3 regions of the Polaribacter sp. AHE13PA genome follow, and region 3 is predicted to be linked to each of the others. Evidence: riboswitches for the same ligand, from Rfam matches in the RefSeq annotation. Region 3 holds a riboswitch; each other region holds the start of a gene.

Region 1 (7,477 bases), 570 kb from region 3:
GGTTATTGAATGATAATTATTAATTTTTAAATACTACTTTGTTAGGAATATCTCCTGTTTCTACAGACCACTTAAAAGCACCTTCAGATGAAAAACAATACAATGTTCCTGGAGTTACATAATCTTTAGCGTCGGTAATTAAAATGTCTTTAGTTTCTGGATTTATCGTAATGCCATAAGGAATCTTTATAAGCTCTTTATCTTCATCTGCAATAAAAGAATCAATAAGAATGGTTTCTGTTTTTGTATCTAACCTGTTATAAGAAATTGTATTTTCTCCTGTTAGATAACTAAATTCTGTGCTGTAGATATACATAATATCATTAAAAATAGTCATGTTACTTACGGCCAAATCAAACGTTTGTTTTACTTCATCTAACTCTGTATCAATTACAAAAAGTTTAGAAGGTGTTTGATAATAATCTCCTCTAGAAGAAACATAAATGTCCCCTTCACTATCAATTTGCATACGATGAAGATTGATGTCTACTTCTATACGTTTTGTTTCTTCAAAACTAGCAATATCAACTACAGAAACTGTAGATTCATACTCTGGCGGACTATACCCTCCTGAATTTGCCACGTAGATTTTATCGTTATGTATCACCAATTCTTCGGGTTGTCTACCTACATCCACAGAACGCGTAACGCTAAGACTTGTAGTATCAATTTCCATGATTTTTCCGTTTACAGCATTCGGATCTCCAATACTACCTAAGTAAGTTGTTAAATACGCTTTTCCGTTGTAAAACTTAATGTACCTGCAATTATCAACATTTATTTGCTTAATTTTTTTACGAGTATTTACATCTAAAACCTCTACTTTATTAGATGCATTTACAACCACATATAATTTAGAACCATAAATACCCATATCGTTACCAACGTCTCCCAAGCCACCAACTTCTTCTGGATTTGCTGTTCTAAAAACTTCTTTTTCGTAAATTCCGGTCTCAAAATCCATATAATCTAAAGCCGCTTTATTCATAGACATATTACCCTCATTCAGTAAATAAAACCCCTTTAATTCTACAATAGGTTCTGTGGGAACTTCTGGATTTACTGAGTCATCAAAATTCTCATTGCTGCTACATGCATTGAAAAAAAATACAACAGCTAAAGCTGATGCAATCTGTACACTTAATTTTCTTTTGTTCATAATAAAAAATTTAAAGTAAAACGATAGGATCTCCCTGGCATCGGGAAGTTTTTTACTACCGCATATTGTTGATTAAAGACATTGTTTACTGCTACTAAAACTTTTAATTTCTTTTGATTAAATAAAAGCATTTTCCCCAAACTTAAATCGTGTGTAAACCACGGATCTAAATAATTAGAACTGATGTTTGCCTTTTGGCTATATCTTTCTCCTGTATAAATAAAACTGTAATTAAATTCTATTTTTTTGTAATCTATCATAGCACTTATACTACCGCTATGCACTGGTATATAGGGAATTTGATCTCCGTAATTACTAGCGCCAGCAGTAACATCTATAGATTCTTGGTACGTATAACTTAGGTTGGTATTGTACTTAAATTTTTTACCTATACTTCCACTCGCTTTTACATTTGTTTCTATTCCGGTTGTTTCTACTTTACCTAAATTAAACATAGACCAACGGAATAAATTAGCTCCTGGTACCGCAACGATTTTGTTATCTATCCAAATTTTATACACATCAGCTTGTACATCAAATGCTGTTTTTTTAAAGTCAGTTTGATAAGAAAATCCAAGATTTACCTGAGTAGCATCTTCCGGATCTAAAAAAGTATTTCCGATAAATGTATAGTACAAATCATTAAAAGTGGGTTGTCTAAAAATTTCTTTATAAAAACTCCTTATTCTAAATTTATTAGAATTAAGAGGTTGCCAATTCATCATAATTGTAGGCGAATACTTTTGTAAATCTTCTGCAGCTTCATAATATAGTACCGTTTCATCTACTGTTGTACTTAATAAACTTGCTTGAATGTGAATTTTATCAAAATTAAAATCGGCAGCTAAAGCTGATAAAAGCGTGATTCTTTTAGGATATGAAAATCGATACAAATTTGCATCCATCGTGTTTTTTTGTAAATCTGTTGCCAAGGATAATTTCCAAAACGGTAAAACTTGAAACGTATTTACCATTGACAGATAATATTCTTCTTGTGTATATCGGTTATCTAACTCACCATCCACTTTTATAATTTCTGGATCTACATAACGAGAATAATTATGCGCATATTTACCTCTTAATACAAAAAAATAGAAGTCGTTTACATGGGTTGTAAATGCACCTTGCAGAAAATTATTTCGATCCCATAAACGTTGCGGACGCTTAAAACGATTGGCAACGATAGCTCCTGGCAATCCTCGTTCAGAATCATAATGATATAGTTTTACATTCCAATTATTCTTAATTCCGTTCGAGCCATGCAAAGACGCTTCTGCCCTAAAAGATTCAATATCTGCATTATTACGCGTTGCTATTGTATCATAACTTCCATTGGTGTATCTAAATTTATATTTACCGTTGGCATTGAGATATTCTGTACTAAGACGTGCACTTAAGTAGTCATTAATTTTGAAGTCTAAATTTACAGAAGGATTCACCAGTCCAAAAGAACCTGTTTTTAAACTGACATTGGTATTATTATTTTTCCCTTCTGAAAATTGAGGTGTTTTAGACTTTAGATAAATACTATTGGAAGAAGCATACGATTTTGCAGATTGATCTAAATCTGAACGCTGCCCTTGATATAAGGAAACAGCCTCCATGTTTTGTACAGAATATTTCCCTAAATCTATTTGTCCATTTTGTGCATTTCCTAATTGAACACCATCATAAAAAATACCGGTATGTTGCGAGCCCATTCCTCTTACATTTATGGTTTTTATACCACCAATTCCGCCATAATCTTTTAACTGAACTCCGCTAAAAAAACGAATTGCATCTGCAACACTAGAATTACTTAAACGACTTAAAGTTTTCCCGCTTAAAGTTTGAACAGTAACTGGTGAAAAGTGTTTTTTAAGCTTCTCTTTATTGGTTACTAAAAAGATTTCTTTAAGCTGAACTGCTTTTGTTGAATCAATTTTTTGGGCATGTAAAAAACTCGAATTACAGCACCCTATAATCAAAAATATGCACCAAAAAGAATGTAAAAAAGAATTCCTCATACTTAAATTTTGCGTACGAGGATAGAATAAGAGAAGTGCTACATATCTAAAATTTTAGATAGGCAGATTCCTAATTCTAGCTTCAATCCTCGAAAGCTTAATGAATTAATAAAAAAATGGCAGGTCTTCTGACTTACTCCTTCCACCCGGTCTTCCCATTCTTTCGAAAAGTGACTATTCGGATTTCAACTTTAGAGCTTACAGCTGCGGGACAGTTCTAGAATTAAACTAGATTCCCATTTTAATATCAAGTTTTTAAACTTGATAACCATTCTTAGTTAAAAAATAAAGTACAAATTTATCTACTTTTCAGGAATAAACAACACGCTTTTATTGTTTATTTCTAAACAACCTCACTATTCCTTAAAACCTAAAAAAAGCACAAATAATTTGAATAAAAAGCAGCAATAATACTACTTTATTGAAGTAAAAAAAATGACTAATTTGAAAGGTAGAAAATGTGCTTTAGAAAATAAAATACTTAAAAATAAACTATGATAAAGATCAATAGTTTTAAAATTAAAAAGCTTTATAAAGATTGTATAGAAAAAAAAACTTCAAATAAAATAACTTAATGACTGAAAACACTGTCCCCCAACAATATTAAAATACACAAAAATTATAATAAATGAAGTTGTAACAAATTTATTTATATAATGACATATTTCTAAATAGCATTATTTTTTAATAAACTAGAGTTAAAACAAAGACTTAAAAAAGCCTCACGGGTTTCCGTAAGGCTTGTAATGAGCACTCTTTCCTTTTCAATAGTTTCTTTTTCTAATTTCTATTCAAAGATATTCCAATAAAACATATAAATTTTACGGGTTCCAGCAATTAGCACCTTTTTATTTTAAAAAAAATTACATTAACCCAAAATCTTTAGCAATAGCAACCAAATGCGCAAGATTACTTGCATTAAAATGTTCCTTCAAAAATTTTAATCTTTTTTCTATAGCATTTACACTAGAGGTAAAACACCCTTTTTTTTTCAGGCTTTTACTTATTTCTTCTTGCAGTGATTCCGTAGAAAGTGATGCTATTAAAAAAACATCAAAATCGGTAATCTCTAGAACTTTCTTTGGATGAACCGTAGTATTTAATTCTGGCGAAATATAAAACTGATTTGTTGTAGAAACTGCATGCATAGCATTCATTAATTCTTTTAATCCGTTTCTATTCTTACAAACATAGCCATCTACCTTTATATTCTTATATAAATGCTGAATTTTATAAGGTTTATCTTCAACAGAAAAAATTATAATCTTTAAATCTGAAAACTCTTCTCCTGATTTTAATTCTTGCGGAGTTCCATCATTTTCAAATAAAGGGTTACTTATATATTCACTGTTCATCCATTAATTGAGTCAAACTACCTCTACGATGGATTCCCTACATGAAGAGACAGTGTTATTTTTACTCAATAAGAGCTTCAGCAAATTATAGTTGATATAAAAAAGTCAAAATCAACTGAAAAAGAAAAAGCCTCTCAAAAAATTACACCATTAATTTCATTATTAAAACAACACCAATTAAACCCAATCCCTTCTGGTTTTAATAAAAATAGTTGGGTTGCAAATTGCCCTTCTAGAGGAAATCATTTTATACAAATTGTAACCCATAACGAGCAATGGGGCTGTGGATATTGTAAACGTAAAGAGGGAAAAGAAGCATTCGGAAAATGGTTACAAGACCAAAAAAAAATGACTACCATGCTGAAAGAATTAGATAAAGGAAGTTTTCAAACTAAAAGTACTTTAAAATGGTGGTTGAATAGGTATTGAAGACTACCATTCTTATCAATGTAAAAAATTAAACATTACAGTAAGTTGCACTTTATAACACAAAAACAGTCTGCTTCACCACCTTATTAAAATAATGTTAAAATTATTTTGTTAGTTATTGTCAACTTGATCGACAGATGACTATATCAAAGAAATATTCGGATAAAATAGCAAAATTGTACGGATACAATTGATATTCAATATGTATTAAAGGAAAAAACCTTAAATTACTATCCTAACGAGGTAAGTTATAGAATTAAAAATTACGTAAAATAAATGCTATTAGATAAAAATAAAATATTTATAACAGGAATTCTTGGAATATTAGGAAGTGTTCTTGTTGGTATTGGAGAGTTTCTTCTTCATTTTAGTCCACATATTATTGGTAATGCAGACAACTATCAGTTTTTCCAATTTGTACCAAAAAATAGTTTGATAACAGGGCATTTTTTAGCTGTACTTGGTGTTCCTTTTTATTTTTTAGGCTATTATCATATTTATAAAATGCTAGAAAAAGGGAATAAAAAACTAGCTTCTATCGTTTTTGGATTAGGTATTTTAGCTTTTACAATTGGCGGTTTTTGGATTACTTCTAGAGCTTTTTTAGGAACAATTGTTCATCTTCAAAATGATATTGATACTAATATTTATCAAGAAATATTAGACAATTACACCTTAATTAGTGAATCTCTTGTTCAGATATTAAGAGTAATCATTCTTTTACTTTCTGTATTTTTTAGTATTACAATACTAAAAGGAGGAACCTATTATAAGAAATGGATGGCTATTTTTAACCCTATCGTTTTATTAATTTCTGTATTTACATTGTACTTTATTTCTCCACAAATAGGAAAATACATAGCACCAATAGCAATGAATGTTGTTCATTTTATTGTATTTAGTTTATCATTATATCAACTCAAAAAAATCAACCAATTATCAATATGAAAATAATAAAAAGAATTGCAGGGATTATATTAACACTAATAGTATTATTAGTAATTATTGTAGCTGTTAAATTTAGCACTGATAGAAATACCCCATACAACAATGCAATAGCAGACAATTTAATTCCTACATTCAAGGAAATTCCCATCGATTTTACACATCAATTTAACGGAACTGAATCTTTACCTGTTACCGCATCTGTATTAATTGATATTGATAATGATGGTGTTGATGAATTATTTTTAGGAGGAGGATACAATCAGCAAGATGAAATTTTTAGTTATAAGGAAGGGAAATTTATTTCTATATCAGAAAAAGTAGGACTTCCTAAGAAAGAAAATAAGACAACTTTAAGTGGAGCTTCCACCGATTTTGACAACAATGGTTTTACTGACTTAATTCTTTCTAGGGAAGATGGCATTGTAATTTATTATAATAACAACGGAAAATTTACACCAAAGAAGTTAGAATATGATTTGGCTGACAACGCAACACCATTAGGTTTAACTTTAGGTGATGTAAATAAAGATGGTTTTACCGATATTTTTGTTGCTAATTACATTAGAAAAAAACAAATGGTTGGGCAGAATAATTTTAGCAAAAATTATGGTCCTCAAAGTCTTTTACTAATCAATAATGGAGACAATACCTTTAAAAACACAACTATTGAAGCTGGTTTAGAATACATTCATAATACTTTTATGGGGATTTTGATTGATATTGATAACGATACTTGGCTGGATCTTGTGATTGCTTATGATACAGGCGAAATTAGAACTTACAAAAACAAAGGAGATGGAACTTTTGAAATGAAAGAAAACCCATCTACCAATAAATATGGATACCCAATGGGAATAGCTGTGGGAGATTATAATAATGATGGCTTAGTAGATTTTATGTTTTCAAATACAGGATCTACAGTTCCTAGTTTTGTTGCTAGTGGAAATATTGAAGACAAAAGTCTTTTTAATCCTAATTGGATATTTTTCGAAAACAAAGGAAATTTCGTGTTTGAAGATGTAGCCGAAAAAACGCAAACTAAAGATTTTGAATTTTCATGGGGAGCAGTATTTGCAGATATGAACAACGATGGCTTACAAGAACTAATTGTGGCAGAAAACTACATTGATTTTCCACCACATAAAATATTTAAATTACCAAGTAGATTTTTAACCCAAAAAGAAGACCACACTTTTGTTGCTACAGAAGAAAAAAGTGGTGTTGTAAACCCTAATTATGCAATTACTCCTTTGGTAAGTGACTTTAATAAAGATGGCTATTTAGACATGATTTGGGTAAACATAGGAACACCCGTTTTAGCATACATTAACGATGGAGGTGATAATAATTTTATTAAAGTAAAATTAGATGATAATGCTGAAAATTTAGGAGCAAAAGTTGAAGTAATAACATCAAGCAGTAAAAAAATAACCGAAGATTTTATAGTTGGAGAAGGGTTAACTAGTGATCAATCTGCCACTTTACATTTTGGTTTAGGAAAAGATGCTATAAAAAGTGTTAGTGTAAAATATATTAGCGGAAAAGAATATACCTTCCAAAACCCTAAAATAAATTCACTA
Region 2 (7,477 bases), 2.1 Mb from region 3:
AATATTTGTAACTCCACCAAATAAAGTTACAGTGTCTCCTAATAATTTATAATTAGCAGCAAAATCTAATACTTGATAACTCTCTAAAGTAACATCTTCTCCAGCGGTTCCAAAAGAACCATATCTATCATAAATACTTCTATCTCCTACATTTTTATAAGTAATATTGAAGAATGTATTTTTTAAAACATCCACATCTAAACCTGCTACAAATTTATTTGCAGGAATATAATCGTTAAAATCTTCTGTTTTATCTTTATCTACATACGTATAAGAAGCGTTAACAGTTAAGAAATTAACAGGTGTAATATTGGTATTTATTTCAAAACCATTTGCATCTGAAGAACCATTACCATATTTGTAAGTAGCATTATCATAAATAATTGCATCTTCTTCCTTTCTATTAAAATAAACCACATCAAGCTGAAGCCAATCTTTATAATTTACATCAAAACCTGCTTCAAAAGTTTCATTAGATTCTGGTTTTAAATCTAAATTACCAGAAAAACCATCATATAATTGATACAAACTTGGTGTAATAAAAGCTGTACTATAAGAGGTTAATAACTTAATAGTAGCATTTTCATTCTTTAAAACTGAGTACGCAAGATTCCCGTCATAAACTGCATGATTACCATATACATTATGAATATTTAATCGTCCACCTACATTGGCACTTAAACCAAAATCTGTTATATACACTACACTTGCATAAGGATCTACAGTATTAAAGTTTGCAATTCCTTTTTCAATTTCGGCAAAAGGAGTAACTGTATTATTACTATGAATTTGGTAATTTAAACCCGTAATTAATTGAATTTTACCATCCTTAAAATCATATCTATTTACTAAATCTAAATTTACACTTCTACCAACAAACTCGTAGTTATCTAAAGTACCACCATAAGAATTGAATTGCTCTAGATTTCTTTCTACCACATTTGCAGAGGCTAATAAGTAAACTTCTCCTTTATTATAAGTGTATTTTGGTTTTACACCAACTCTAAACTGCTCTTGATCTCCAGTATTTGCATCACTATCAGAAAAAGCCCCTGCGTCAAAATCATAATCAAAATTATCATAATTTAAGAAAGTCTCTATAGAAAACTTATCATTTACCGCATAACCTAATTTTAACAACGCATTTTTACTGTAAAAACTATCATTTTCATAAACAGCATTTGTTTTACTTTTTGCAGCAGACATTCCGTCTGTTCCAGTAATACTAAAAGAACCTAAGAAATTAAGTTTTCCTAAAGTACCGTTTAAACTTACATTCTGGTTATTGTCAGACAATCCGCTTTCTTTAACATTTGCGGTATTATTTGTACCAACACTTGTTTCAAAAGAACCAGAAATTTTATCTGCTGATGCTTTCTTTAAAACAACATTAATAACTGCAGTTGCTGCACCAGAACCGTATAATGTAGATGATGCTCCTTTTAAAATTTCAATAGATTCTATTTGACTAACGGCTAATAAACGTAAATCGAATTGTTGATTAATTGCAGATTGATCTGTGACTGGCACACCATCAATTAGAACCAAAACTTGTCTATTTCTTCCCCCTCTAATATTAATACTTCTTGGTTCAGATGCATTAGAATTTACACCTCTAACATCAATACCAACAACATTATTTAGAATTTCAATAACATTTTTACCAGCATTTTGTTGCAATTCTTTTTGAGTAATTTTCTGAATTACCTTACCAGTATTCTCTTTTTTTAGATTGAATTTTGTTGCTGTAACAACAACTTCATCTAAAGCTTCTACTTTTTCTTTTTGCTGTGCAAAAAGATTTGTGCTAGCAAAACTATATGCCAAAACACCAACAATTAATAATTGTTTTTTCATTTTTAATGATTTAATTTAAGTCTTCTCCTTTTACAAGAAAACAATAATGTTTCACTCCTTGTTAAACAAGGAATCTAAATAAATCAGGTAAATTTGTGTACAAAATAGAATTAGTACATAAACCTTTATCCCGAAAGTTTTAAACTCGTGATTTATGGCAGGTTTCCTGACTCGTTTTATGTTATTATACCTTCCCAACAAAAAAATGTCAGTGGCAAAAGAATTAATAACATCCTCTAAAGAGGGACTAAATGATGCTAAAAATAAACTCAGCACAAACTTAGTATAAACTTACAGTTGCGGGAACAGCTCTGGATTTTAACCAGATTCCCTTTTAATTCGATGCAGATTATCTCTACATCAAAACCAAAATCTTTGCAAATATATATGCATTCTTATGAACAATCTAATTAATTCGTTTCCAAATTTTATACCTTTAAGGATTGATAATTTTGATAGAAATGAGAATAGAAAATGAATTAAAGTTAGGTTTTAAAGATGTAATGATTCGCCCAAAACGATCTACATTAAAATCGAGATCACAAGTAAGTTTAGAAAGAGAGTTTACTTTTTTACACAGCGATGTTGTCTGGAAAGGAATTCCTATAATGGCTGCAAACATGGACACTGTTGGTACTTTTGAAATGGCAAAAGCTCTTGCAAAACACGGACTTTTCACCGCAATTCATAAACATTATTCTATAGAAGAATGGAGAGAATTTGCAGCAAAAGCTGATGAAAAAACTTTAAATAATATTGCCGTTAGTACAGGGACAGGAAAAGATGATTCTGAAAAAGTAAAACAAATTTTATCCGATTTTCCGAAAATAAACTTTATTTGTGTTGATGTTGCCAATGGCTACTCGGAACATTTTGTAAATTTTGTTCAGAAAATGCGTAAAGCCCATCCTAACAAAGTAATTATTGCAGGTAATGTAGTTACTGGAGAAATGGTTGAAGAATTATTATTAGCTGGTGCAGATATTATAAAAGTAGGTATTGGTCCGGGATCGGTTTGCACAACTCGTGTAAAAACCGGAGTTGGTTATCCGCAACTTTCTGCTATTATAGAATGTGCAGATGCAGCGCATGGTATGGGGGGACAAATTATTTCTGATGGAGGTTGTAAAATTCCTGGAGACCTTTCTAAAGCTTTTGGTGGTAGTGCAGATTTTGTAATGCTAGGCGGCATGCTTGCTGGACATGAAGAAAGTGGTGGTGAATTGATTGAAAAAAATGGAGAAAAATTTAAAGCTTTTTACGGAATGAGTTCTACAACAGCCATGAATAAACATGTTGGTGGTGTTGCAAATTATAGAGCTTCCGAAGGAAAAACGGTTGAAGTTCCTTACAGAGGAAATGTAGACGATACTATTATAGATGTTTTAGGCGGAATTAGATCTACATGTACCTATGTTGGTGCAAGTAGGTTAAAAGAATTGACCAAAAGAACTACTTTTATTAGAGTTCAAGAGCAAGAAAATCAAGTATATTCATAATGAAAAACATAAATTTAATTCCTGTTTTATTATTTTTGTTGATGACCGTTTCTTGTAAAAAAGAAGCTGTTAAAGTTGATAATCATACACAAGTAAAAAGTAGTATTAAGTACGCAAAGGGATTTGATATTGTAGAAGATAATGGCGTTAAAAAGTTAGTTATAAAATCTGCCTATCAGAACTCTAAAGAAGTTACTGAATATATTATTAAAAATAAATCAGAAAATAATACACCTTTAGAAAACACCATCTCTACTCCTATTCAAAAAATTGTAGTTACTTCTACAACACATATCCCTATGGTTGAGTTGTTAAACGAAGAAACTTCAATTATCGGTTTTCCTTATGCTAAATATGTATCATCAGAAAAAACAAGACAGTTAATTGATGCAGGAAAAATAAAAGAAATAGGAAAAGAAACCTCTTTAAATACTGAAATACTATTAGACTTACAGTCAGAATTAGTGGTTGGTTATAGTGTTACTTCTGCAGATAAAAGCCTAACAACTATACAGAAAGCAGGAATAAATGTAATTTATAATGGAGATTGGTTAGAAGAAACTCCTTTAGGAAGAGCAGAATGGATTAAATTTTTTGGTGTTCTTTTTGATAAAGAAAAACAAGCTGATAGTATTTTTAAAGTAATTGAAGATAATTATTTAGCAGCAAAACAAATCGCACTAAAATCAACAAAAAAACCAACCATTTTGTCTGGTGCAATCATGAGTAAAGATATTTGGAATTTACCCGCAGGAGAAAGTTTTGTGGCACAATTTATAAATGACGCAAACCTTAATTACTTATGGAAAGACACAAAAGGAAAAGGAAGTTTGTCTCTAAGTTTTGAAAGTATTTTTGATAAAGGTCAGAATGCTGAATATTGGATTTCTCCTGGATTTTTTTCTACCAAAGAGCAATTATTACAAAGCAATAAAATTTATGCTGAATTTGATGCTTTTAAAAATGATAAAGTTTATACATCTACAATCAAGAAAGGAAAAACGGGCGGAATTATATATTATGAATTAGCTGCTACGAGACCTGATTTAGTTTTAAAAGATTTTATTAAAATTACAAATCCAGATTTATTGCCCGATTATAAAATGACATTTTTTGAGAAAATGAAATAAAAAAAGACCTTCAATATTTCTATTGGAGGTCTTTACTTTTAAAATTATTGGGGGTAATTTTATATTTCAAATTTACTATATATATTAAGTAATTCTATTTATTTTACGGGTAGTATTGGGGTAGTATTTGGGTGGTTTCAACTAAAAACCCTAGTGTTTTATGACTTTTTTTAATGTTAAAACTTCTTTTCTACTTTTAATATTTAATTTTCCATAAATATTTTTGACATGAAATTTTACAGTATTTACAGAGATATTTACTTCAGCGGCTATTTCTTTATTTGATTTACTAGATACAATTAAATTAAAAATTTCTCTTTCTCTAAAACTTAAAACATCTAATTTTATCTTTATAGGTTCCTCTTGTAATGTAAGTTGCTCTATTTCTTCTGAAAACTTTATAATCTCATTTTTCATTAAAGAGTTATACTTTCTTAAATCCTTTTCCCTATATATCACAGCAAATGAAAGGATTATAATCTGTATAAAACCACCTATTTTTAAATTAGTGGCATTGGTTTCAAATAAAGAAATTCCGAAATTTTTTAAAACATAAAAATCTATTCCGCTAAACAATATAATTACATAAGAAAACGTAAATAATTTAGTATGCGTGTTTTCCTTAAAAAGTAACACACCTAAAAACCAATAGATAAGTAGAATTATCGATGTTAAAATACCTAAGATTATATATAAATCATTCTTTTTAAAGATTAAAAATAAAATTACAAATAGAATAATAGCACCACCTATAATATAAGTATAGTTTTTTACTTTAGGATAATAGTCATCTATTAACAGAAAACCATTAGCAAACTTAGAAGAGCAATATGTGAGTATCACATAATTTAAAAGAATTAAAAATTCAATATTTTTTTCATCTACAGCAAATAAATGCAAAATACCGTCCGATAAAATAAAACTAAGCGTTAAGCTTGCCAATAAAAAGGCATGATATAAAAATGAATTGTCTTTAAAAAAATAAAAATAATTAATACTGAACAAAATTACTAAAAAAGCGACTCCATAATAAAAACCATCAATAAGTAATTGTATTTTTTCTTCAAAAGTAGCATCTTCCACTGTATTTAATTCAACAGGAAAATAAGAACTAAAATTAGAACTAACTTTTATATAGATTGGTGATCCTCTAGAAAATTTAAAAGATGAATACCTTTGGTTATTCAACTTTTTAATTTCACTTAAATTTTGATATGCCTTTGCATTAGTGGCTCTTATACTTTTAATTCTAAATATATAATTTAAGTCAGTTTTATTAGCAGGCACTTTAAACCAAAAAGTAGCATCAGAATGTTTTTCTAAAACTTGTTTATTTAGAGGTTTAAATTCTTCTTGAGCAATGTCACTATAACTTAAACTGCTATTAGCATCTTTAAAATAATAAATTTCAGATTGAGAAAAAGTAGATACTACAAAAAAAAGAAAAAGTAGTAGTGCCTTAAATTTCATGCAAACGTTCCTATTATTATTATTATTGTTGTTGTTGCTCTTGTTGCTGTTTTGTTTTGTCTTTTTGATATTGAATCTCAGGTGACTTATCTTCCTTTTTATCGTTATCCTTTAATCTAGAATTATCTTCCATAAAACCTTAAAATAAATATTTATTAAAACAATTTCGTCTGATTTTCATCATCTATTTTTTTCTGCTCTGCTTTTTTTCTTGCTATCGATTTTTGTAATGCAATTTTAGCTTTTTCTTCTGCAGACAGTTCTTCTAAAATAGGTTTTTTAGTTTCTGGTATTGGAATATCAATAGGCAATTCATCTTCAATAACTTCTTCATCAGCATCATCTATATCTTCAGATACTTCTTCTTCTGGTTCTTCAAAAGGTAAAGGTGCTAATAAATTAACCTGTTTAATTTTATCTGTTGTTAATTGATTTCCTTGCGCTTTTATACCCTTTACAGCTATAAATTCTTCAAAATTAACTTCTTCGTTTTCTAAACTTCTTTTAGAAAATTGAACTTCAGCAATTGGTCTATAATCAGTTGCAACAATTTCTAACTGACTTTTTACATGATCAGAAATAAATTCTTCTTCTTTTTCAGTTGTTTCAATTAAAAAACGTTTTACATAGTAACGCTCTTTTTCACCATCAAAATATATTGCAGAAATTGGCTTGTTAGGTTTCCATTTTTCTAAGACAATCATATCATCTTCAAAATGCATTGCTAAGTTTGGTTTTACCGCTTTTGCTTTTCCACTTTGTGTAACAATCAATAACTTATCCTCAGCTCTAAATTCACCCAGCAACTCACCTCTTTCATCAACGTTTAAACGCTGCACGGTGTCATCAAACCAAATTTTACGAGGTTTTAATGTAGAAACACCTTCAGATTTAAAATCTACAGATTTAATAGCATACTTTGTAATTCTATTTCCTCTTACCGCTCTACCTTTTACAGCTAAATCTGCAAAATCGATATCCCATTTTAATTTTTTAACACTACCAGCTGCACGTAAATTTACAGTTACAACTTCTGCTTCTCCATTTGGATTTGCACTAAAATAATGTACAATAGACCCTTTATTTCCGTTGGTTAAATCGTATTCTTTATCTCTTGTAACAGACGTAACGTTAAAACGTTTCATATAAGACATGCCTCTTGCTCCATCTCTATACATAAAGTTATAAACGGTTCTTTTGTCTTTCTTTTTAAAGATAGCAACATGAATAATATCTTTACCCACAAAGGTTTTAGAATCTACTTTTGAGACCATCATTCCACCATCTTTTCTAAAGACAATAACATCATCAATATCAGAACAATCGGTTACAAACTCATCCCTTTTTAGAGAAGTTCCTATAAACCCTTCTTCTCTATTTACATAGAGTTTTGCATTATTCATTGCTACTTTAGAAGCCACAATATCATCAAAAATTCTAATTTCTGTTTTTCGTTCTTTGTCTTTTCCGTAAGTCTCTTTTAATCGCTTAAAGTAGTTTATGGCAAACTCTATTAAATTT
Region 3 (7,477 bases):
ATTTAAAAATGGCTCGCGAATGGGGGAAACTCTCTCATTGCAAACGTAAACAAGTAGGTGCGTTAATTGTAAAAGGAAGAATGATTATTTCTGATGGCTTTAACGGAACACCAACTGGTTTTGATAATTCTTGCGAAGATTGTAATGGAGTTACAAAATGGGAAGTTTTACACGCAGAGGCAAATGCCATCTTAAAAGTGGCGTCTTCTACCCAATCTGCAGAGGGTGCAACCTTATATATTACGTTATCTCCATGCACTCAGTGTAGCAAATTAATTCACCAAGCAGGAATAAAACGTGTTGTGTATGCAGAATCATACAAGGATACTTCTGGTATCAATTTTCTAGAAAAAGCAGGCGTAGAAATTATGCATTTACCTTATGAAGAATAGAAACAACCTCCCTATATATTTATCTTTAGCAGTTATTTTTGGTTTACTTATTGGACTTTCACTTAACGGAAGTGCTACCAATATGTTGTCTTTAAATAAAAACTCATCTCAAGAACTAAAAATAAGGAAACTTATTAATTTTATTGAAAAAGACTACGTAGATACTGTAAATACAGAAAGTCTTTTAGACGGAGCTATTACGCAAATGTTGGGTAAACTAGATCCGCATTCTGTTTATATTCCTAAAGAAAATCTGCAAGCGGTTACAGAAAACATGCAAGGTAATTTTGTTGGAATTGGCGTTCAGTTTAGAATGATTGAAGATTCTATTACCGTTATTCAACCTATAAAAGGTGGACCAAGTATAAAAGCAGGAATTAAGGCAGGAGACCGAATTTTAATGGCTAATAAAGATACTTTGTATGGTAAAAAAATGTACACAGATAAAGTGCCTGGTTATTTAAAAGGGAAACCAGATACTAAAGTTGCACTTAAAATTTATAGAAAAAGTATAGACTCTACTTTTACCGTTTCCGTGACTCGTGGTAATGTAAATATTAAAAGTGTTGATTTAGCATATATGGTGAACGATTCTGTTGGTTATATTAAATTAGATCGTTTTGCAAGAAATACTTACAGTGAATTTAAATCTGCGTTAAACACCTTAATTGATGATGGAATGACTGATTTAATTCTTGATATTAGAGGCAATGGTGGTGGTTTTATAGACATTGCAAATAGTATTATTGATGAATTTTTAGAAGATGATAAACTTATTGTTTTTACTAAAAACAATAAAAACGAAATTGATGAATCTTTTGCAACTGCTAAAGGAGATTTCGAAAAAGGTGGTTTGTATGTTTTGATTGATGAAAACTCTGCTTCTGCCTCAGAAATTTTAGCTGGTGCTTTACAAGATAATGATAAAGGAACCATAATTGGAAGGCGTTCTTTTGGTAAAGGTTTGGTACAAATAGAAATGGATTTAGGCGATGGTTCTGCTGTGCGTTTAACAACGGCTCGTTATTATACGCCAACGGGTAGATCTATTCAAAAACCTTATGACCACAAAGGAAATAAGAATTATTATACAGATTACCAGAAGAGGGTTTCTAATGGTGAATTGTTTAATAAAGATAGCATAAAAGTGGTAGATTCTCTTAAATATAAAACTCCTAAAGGAAAGATTGTTTATGGTGGCGGTGGAATTATTCCGGATGTTTTTGTACCAATAGACACTACTTCTTACATGAATGGTTACTACTTTAATACGATTAATGATTTTGCTTTTGATTACGTTGATAACAATAGAAAAAAGCTACAAAAATGGACAATAGATACTTTTATTACTGATTTTGATAAAGAAGGAACTGTTTTTAATAGTTATCTATCTGATATTAAAGAAGCTTATAAACCTTCTTTAACAACCAAAAAAAGTCTAGAAAAATACCTAAAAGCTTCTATTGCAAACACACTTTTTGGAGATGTTGGCTTTTATAGAATTATGCACCAGGATGATAAAATGATTCAGAAGGTTTTGGAATTGGAAAGTGAGAAGTAGTTTCTGGTTTTAGTTAACGGTTTACAATAGCAGTATTCCGGTTTATGTTATCACTACTATGAGCCTTCTCAACACTTCGAAGTGACAAGTTGTATGTTTTTTTACGTTCAATTTTGTCATTTCGAACGGAGAGAGAAATCACATAAAGTTGCTTTTTGTTATAGCATCACTGTTATGAGATTTCTCCTTTCGTCGAAATGACAAATTGGGTGTTTAGTTTTGTTTTATCACTACTATGAGGCTTCTAAATACTTAGCAGTGATACGTTGTATGTTTTTATTGCATTAAGTTTTATCACTTCAAAATAAGCTCTTTGGCGATTGAGAAATCTCGCTATCTTATAAAAGGAAATTGCAATTCCTAAAACATAAAAATACACTAGATTATATTTGAAATTAGTTTTTTATAATGAAAAAAGGAAATACTTTTACATCATAAATTTTTGGTTTTATATTCAATAAATTGAATTAAAATTAAAAGGGAATCAGGTAGTTTTTTTAAGCCTGAGCTGTTCCCGCAACTGTAAGCATTGTCTATTTAGATTATCGTTATTTCTTACACCACTGTCTTTATAAAAGACGGGAAGGTTTTAACAAAATGCAAGCCAGGAGACCTGCCAAAAATTATATTCGTCTTTTGTAACTTTCGGGAGAAAAGTTAAAAAGAAATACGTGTCATATGCATGGTTTTTCCGCTTTTTAATAAGGGTAAGAACTTGCCTATTTTGTTATTTAAAATTTTAAAATCAATCATAATGAAAAGTTGTCTAACCAGATTAGCCTTAATTGGCTTATTATTTGCTGTATCTTGTACTAAAAAAGATGTAATTCCTGAAGCTCCAATAACTTATAACAATGCCTTTATCTTATCTCTAGAAAGTGATAAAACAGCACTTACATTTCTAGACGAAAATCAAATTGCAACACCAAATGTTACTGTATCTGAAAATGCAGAAAGCACCTCTTTTTCTAGCTATAATAACCAACTCTATATTGTAAGTCAAAACGGACCATCATATATTTCTAAAGTTAACCTAAAAACATTAAGTGTAGAAGAGTCAATAACTTCTTCTAACGTATCTTCTCCATCTTATTTACAAATGTATTCTAACACGGATGGTTTGGTAATTAATACCTCTGGAAGTGGAAGAAGTAGAAATTACAATCTTTGCCACGTAAACACCACTACTGGTATTGGTGATGCTATAAGTGAGGTTTCTAATGAAATTCTTTTTAACAATGCTGCACTAATTGTAGATGCTGAAAATGTGTTAATTGCAGATGGAAAGGAATTAGTTGTAATGAATATGACTACTAAAGAATTTACTTCTGTAATAACTTTTGATGATAGTATTTCTGGACTTTTAAAAGATAAAAACGGAACTATTTGGGTCGCAAAAGAAAAGAGAGCCACAGCTGCCACGTTTACAAAACTAAATGCAGACTATTCTATTAATGAAACAGTAACTGTTACAGATGGTGTTATTAATTTATACACAAACAGTATTTTAACAATGAACTCAGAAAGTGTAAATGCTTTTTGGTCTGAATCTGCATCTGGAAAAATTTATACTTTTAATACAGAAACCAAAGTTATTGAAGAATTTGCAACACCAAGTAACGACGGAATTGCATTTAACACAGTTGTAAAACAACACCCAAATACGAAACAAGTTTACGTTATCGGTTTAAAGGATTTTATGGATCCAAATAATAGTGCTTTAGTAATTTATAATGCAGATAAAACGGTAGCAAAAACGGTAGATAATGTAGGAGCTTCTCCAATAGACCTTTACTTTTCTGCTAAAGAGTTTCAAATCTAAAACGAGTGCCAAAAATAAATCTACAAGGAAATACTTTGTAGATTTATTTTTTTAAAAAAGCTACGCAAATTACTGTAACCTCTTCTAATTCCTTAGACATGTTTTCCTTTTTCCAAGGATGAGAAACATTAAAAACATGATCTGCATTTTTAATAACTTCAAATTGGCTTTCAGTATTCCAAGAGTGTATTTTTTTACCTTCATCAATAGAAACAGAAGTATCTTTATCTCCATGAATTATTAACTGTGGTATTTTTAAACTGCCTACCGCTTTCCGAATATTTAAACGCTCTTCATTTTCTTTAAAATTTAAATAAAACTGATAGAAATGTGGCATATTCTGTTTTGTTCGTCCGTTTAAAACGTATTTAACACCTGTTTTCTTCCAGTTCTCTAAATCACCAATCGTAGAACTTCTAGAGCCAAAATCACATACAGCAGCTAAGGAAATTACTTTTTTTACTCTTGCGTCTTCATTTGCTTTTAGCAATACAATTCCACCACCTCTACTATGTCCTATTATTGAAATATCATTAATTTTAACTTCGTTTTTAAATTTTTCTTCGGATGAAATCCAATCGATTACACTCTCTAAATCGTCTAATTCTTTGGTATAATTATTATTCCCAAAAGCTTCTAAATCTGGAAAATCAATAGGGTTTTCAGCGGTCCCTCCATTATGAGAAAAGTTGAATTTTATAAAAAAAAATCCTGCTTCTGCAAAAGCTTCAGCCATTAAATTCCAAGCGCCCCAATCTTTAAAACCTTTGTAACCGTGACAAAAAACAACTATTTTTTTTGGTTGATGATTCTCTTTGTAAAAAACATCTGCGACAATTGGTTTACTATGTTTGCCTTGAATGATTGTATTTTTTAAAATTTTCATTTTCTCTTTAAATAAATAGTTTTATAAATGTAAAAACAGCAACTAAACCTGTTATAATTGATAAAATTAGGTTGATGTCTTTTGTGAGTTTCCCTGTTTTTTGTTGAATTACTTTTGCAAATTTCCCATATAAAAATAGGATATAAAATGTTCCTAATACAGATCCTAACGTAAAAAATAATACAGAAACAGCCTCAAAACTAAACAACTTAAAAACATCTAAGGTAATAATGGTTCCGCTAAAAAAAGGAATGCCAAACATGTTTAAAGCAGATAGTGATATACCTGTTAGTAGAGGATTTATTTCTTTAATATTTACCTCATCAATCTTTATTTTCTCTTTTTTAGATTCATTATAAAAATAATAAGATAAAGTTATAAAAACAACGATTCCTACTTTTTCTAAGGTTTCTAAAATGGTAGGGTTTTCTGCAATGTATTTGGTTAAAACAACAGCAATTATCACCTGAGGAATAATAATTAAAGAAACTCCGCATGCATATTTGTTAGCTGCTAATCTCCCTTTTTCTAAGCTAATTTTTAACGCAGTCATATTTAACATACTTGGTGTTATAGAACCAACGAAAGAGAAAATAAAACCGAAGAAAAAGAGTAAAAAGATATTCAAAATAAATTATTTGTAAAGTAGAAAAACAAAATTTCCTACCGCAACTACACCTGTTAAACTACCTAAAATAAAATCCATTTTAGAAGCAATAAAAGTTAGTTTGTGTTCAATATTTTTAGCAACAATAGCATACAATGAATATAGTGTAAAAGAACCAATTGTAGAACCGATTGAAAAATAAAATCCATTTAAGTAAGAATATTCAAAGTATTCTAACCCTATTAAAATAGAAATAGTTGTAAAGTAAAACGGAATTGCAATGGTATTTAAAAGAGACATTCCAATACCGTGTAAATAAGCTTTCGACTTAGGTATTTCTTCTTTTACTTTCTTTTCTTTTGACGTAAAATACAGTCTAAAAAAGTTAATGGATAGCAGCAAAAGAATACCTGTACCTATTTTTTGTAATAAAGTTATATACTCTGAATTTTCCATTAAAATACTCGATAAATAAGCACCTATATTCGCTTGAAAAAATAAAACGGTAGCATAACCACCAATAAGATAGAACGCTGCTTTTTTACCATTTCTTAAACTGAATTTAACTACTGTTAAGTTTAAAAAACTAGGCGTTATACTACCTAAAACTGCAACACCAAAACCTAAGAAAATAAAAATTAGAAAGCTCATAAATTGTTTTTATATGGACAAATAAACAAAAAAACGTGTCAAAGAATTGACACGTTTCATTTATATAGTAACTTATAAGCGTTTTTCTACACTACCCCTTGCGCTAACATAGCATCTGCAATTTTTACAAAACCAGCAATATTTGCCCCTTTGATATAATCTACAGTTCCATCTTCATTTTTACCATGCTCTACACAAGAATCGTGTATTTTTTGCATAATTTCTTTTAACCTTTCGTCTACTTCTTCTCTAGACCAGTTTAATCGTAATGAGTTTTGACTCATTTCTAGACCAGAAGTAGCAACACCACCAGCATTTGAAGCTTTTCCTGGGGCGTATAATATTTTTGCTTTTTGGTATTCATGAACGGCCTCTGGTGTAGAAGGCATATTTGCACCTTCAGAAACACATATACAACCGTTGTCTATTAATGTTTTTGCTTCTTCTCCATTTAATTCATTTTGAGTAGCACATGGCAATGCAATATCACATTTAACAGACCAAGGTCTTTCTCCTTTAAAATACTTTGCTTTTGGGTATTCTTCTAAATATTCGCTAATTCTACCACGTTTTTCATTTTTAATATACATTACGTGGTTTAATTTATCAGCATCTATACCATCTTCATCATAAATATAACCTCCAGAATCAGAAAGCGTTAATACTTTTGCTCCAAATTGAATCGCTTTTTCTGCTGCATATTGTGCAACATTACCAGATCCAGAAATAACTACATTTTTTCCTTTAAAAGATTCGTTTTTAAGTTTCAGCATAGCTTCTGCAAAATACACGTTTCCATAACCTGTAGCTTCTGGTCTTATTAATGAACCACCATAAGCAACTCCTTTTCCTGTTAGAACCCCTGTAAATTCTGTTCTCAATTTTTTATACATTCCAAACATGTAGCCTATCTCTCTTGCGCCAACTCCAATATCTCCTGCTGGTACATCTATATGTTGTCCAATATGTTTTTGCAATTCACTCATAAAATTTTGACAAAAATTCATTATCTCACGATCAGATTTTCCTTTTGGATCAAAATCAGAACCTCCTTTACCACCACCCATTGGCAATGTTGTTAAAGAATTTTTAAATACTTGTTCAAAAGCCAAAAACTTTAAAATACTAGCATTTACAGAAGGGTGAAATCTTAAACCACCTTTATACGGTCCAATAGCAGAATTCATTTGTATTCTATAACCTCTATTAACCCTTATTTCTCCATTATCATCTGTCCATGTTACTCTAAAAGAAATTAATCTTTCAGGCTCTACCATTCTTAATAAAAGGTTTTTTCCGTAGTACTTTTTATTTTCAACAATAAAAGGAATTAAGGTTTCTGCTACTTCTCTCACTGCTTGTAAAAATTCCGTTTCATGCCTGTTTCTTTGTTCAACCAACTGCATGAAATCTTCTATTCTGGACTCTGTATTCGTAGACATTTTATTTTGACTTTTATAAACATTTAACTAAGCAAATATAAGTTATTTTGAATATTTTATACTTAAAAAGCACTAAAGTTCTTTACCCAAATCCTTTAAAATTATAAGTTATCAAC

Evidence for each region. A riboswitch is a leader RNA that binds a small molecule or an ion and turns the genes downstream of it on or off. The one in region 3 is predicted to bind cobalamin.
Region 1: it holds a riboswitch for cobalamin, as region 3 does, so the genes downstream of both, H0I28_RS16425 (TonB-dependent receptor) here and H0I28_RS14260 (hypothetical protein) in region 3, are expected to answer to the same signal.
Region 2: it holds a riboswitch for cobalamin, as region 3 does, so the genes downstream of both, H0I28_RS05340 (TonB-dependent siderophore receptor) here and H0I28_RS14260 (hypothetical protein) in region 3, are expected to answer to the same signal.

The regions. Positions count from the first base shown of each region.
Region 1 is NZ_CP058985.1:3,856,390-3,863,866, reverse strand. Features, by position in the region: gene H0I28_RS16430 (YncE family protein) at 20-1,159, opposite strand; gene H0I28_RS16425 (TonB-dependent receptor) at 1,156-3,165, opposite strand; cobalamin riboswitch at 3,266-3,453, opposite strand; gene H0I28_RS16420 (response regulator) at 4,029-4,520, opposite strand; gene H0I28_RS16415 (DUF6796 family protein) at 5,226-5,897, shown strand; gene H0I28_RS16410 (CRTAC1 family protein) at 5,894-7,477, shown strand, end outside.
Region 2 is NZ_CP058985.1:1,232,210-1,239,686, forward strand. Features, by position in the region: gene H0I28_RS05340 (TonB-dependent siderophore receptor) at 1-1,857, opposite strand, end outside; cobalamin riboswitch at 1,996-2,243, opposite strand; gene H0I28_RS05345 (GMP reductase) at 2,319-3,356, shown strand; gene H0I28_RS05350 (ABC transporter substrate-binding protein) at 3,356-4,486, shown strand; gene H0I28_RS05355 (LuxR C-terminal-related transcriptional regulator) at 4,637-5,956, opposite strand; gene H0I28_RS05360 (DNA gyrase/topoisomerase IV subunit A) at 6,112-7,477, opposite strand, start outside.
Region 3 is NZ_CP058985.1:3,286,826-3,294,302, reverse strand. Features, by position in the region: gene H0I28_RS14270 (dCMP deaminase family protein) at 1-392, shown strand, start outside; gene H0I28_RS14265 (S41 family peptidase) at 382-1,953, shown strand; cobalamin riboswitch at 2,380-2,589, shown strand; gene H0I28_RS14260 (hypothetical protein) at 2,708-3,775, shown strand; gene H0I28_RS14255 (S9 family peptidase) at 3,819-4,661, opposite strand; gene H0I28_RS14250 (LysE family transporter) at 4,669-5,289, opposite strand; gene H0I28_RS14245 (LysE family translocator) at 5,296-5,919, opposite strand; gene gdhA (NADP-specific glutamate dehydrogenase) at 6,006-7,361, opposite strand.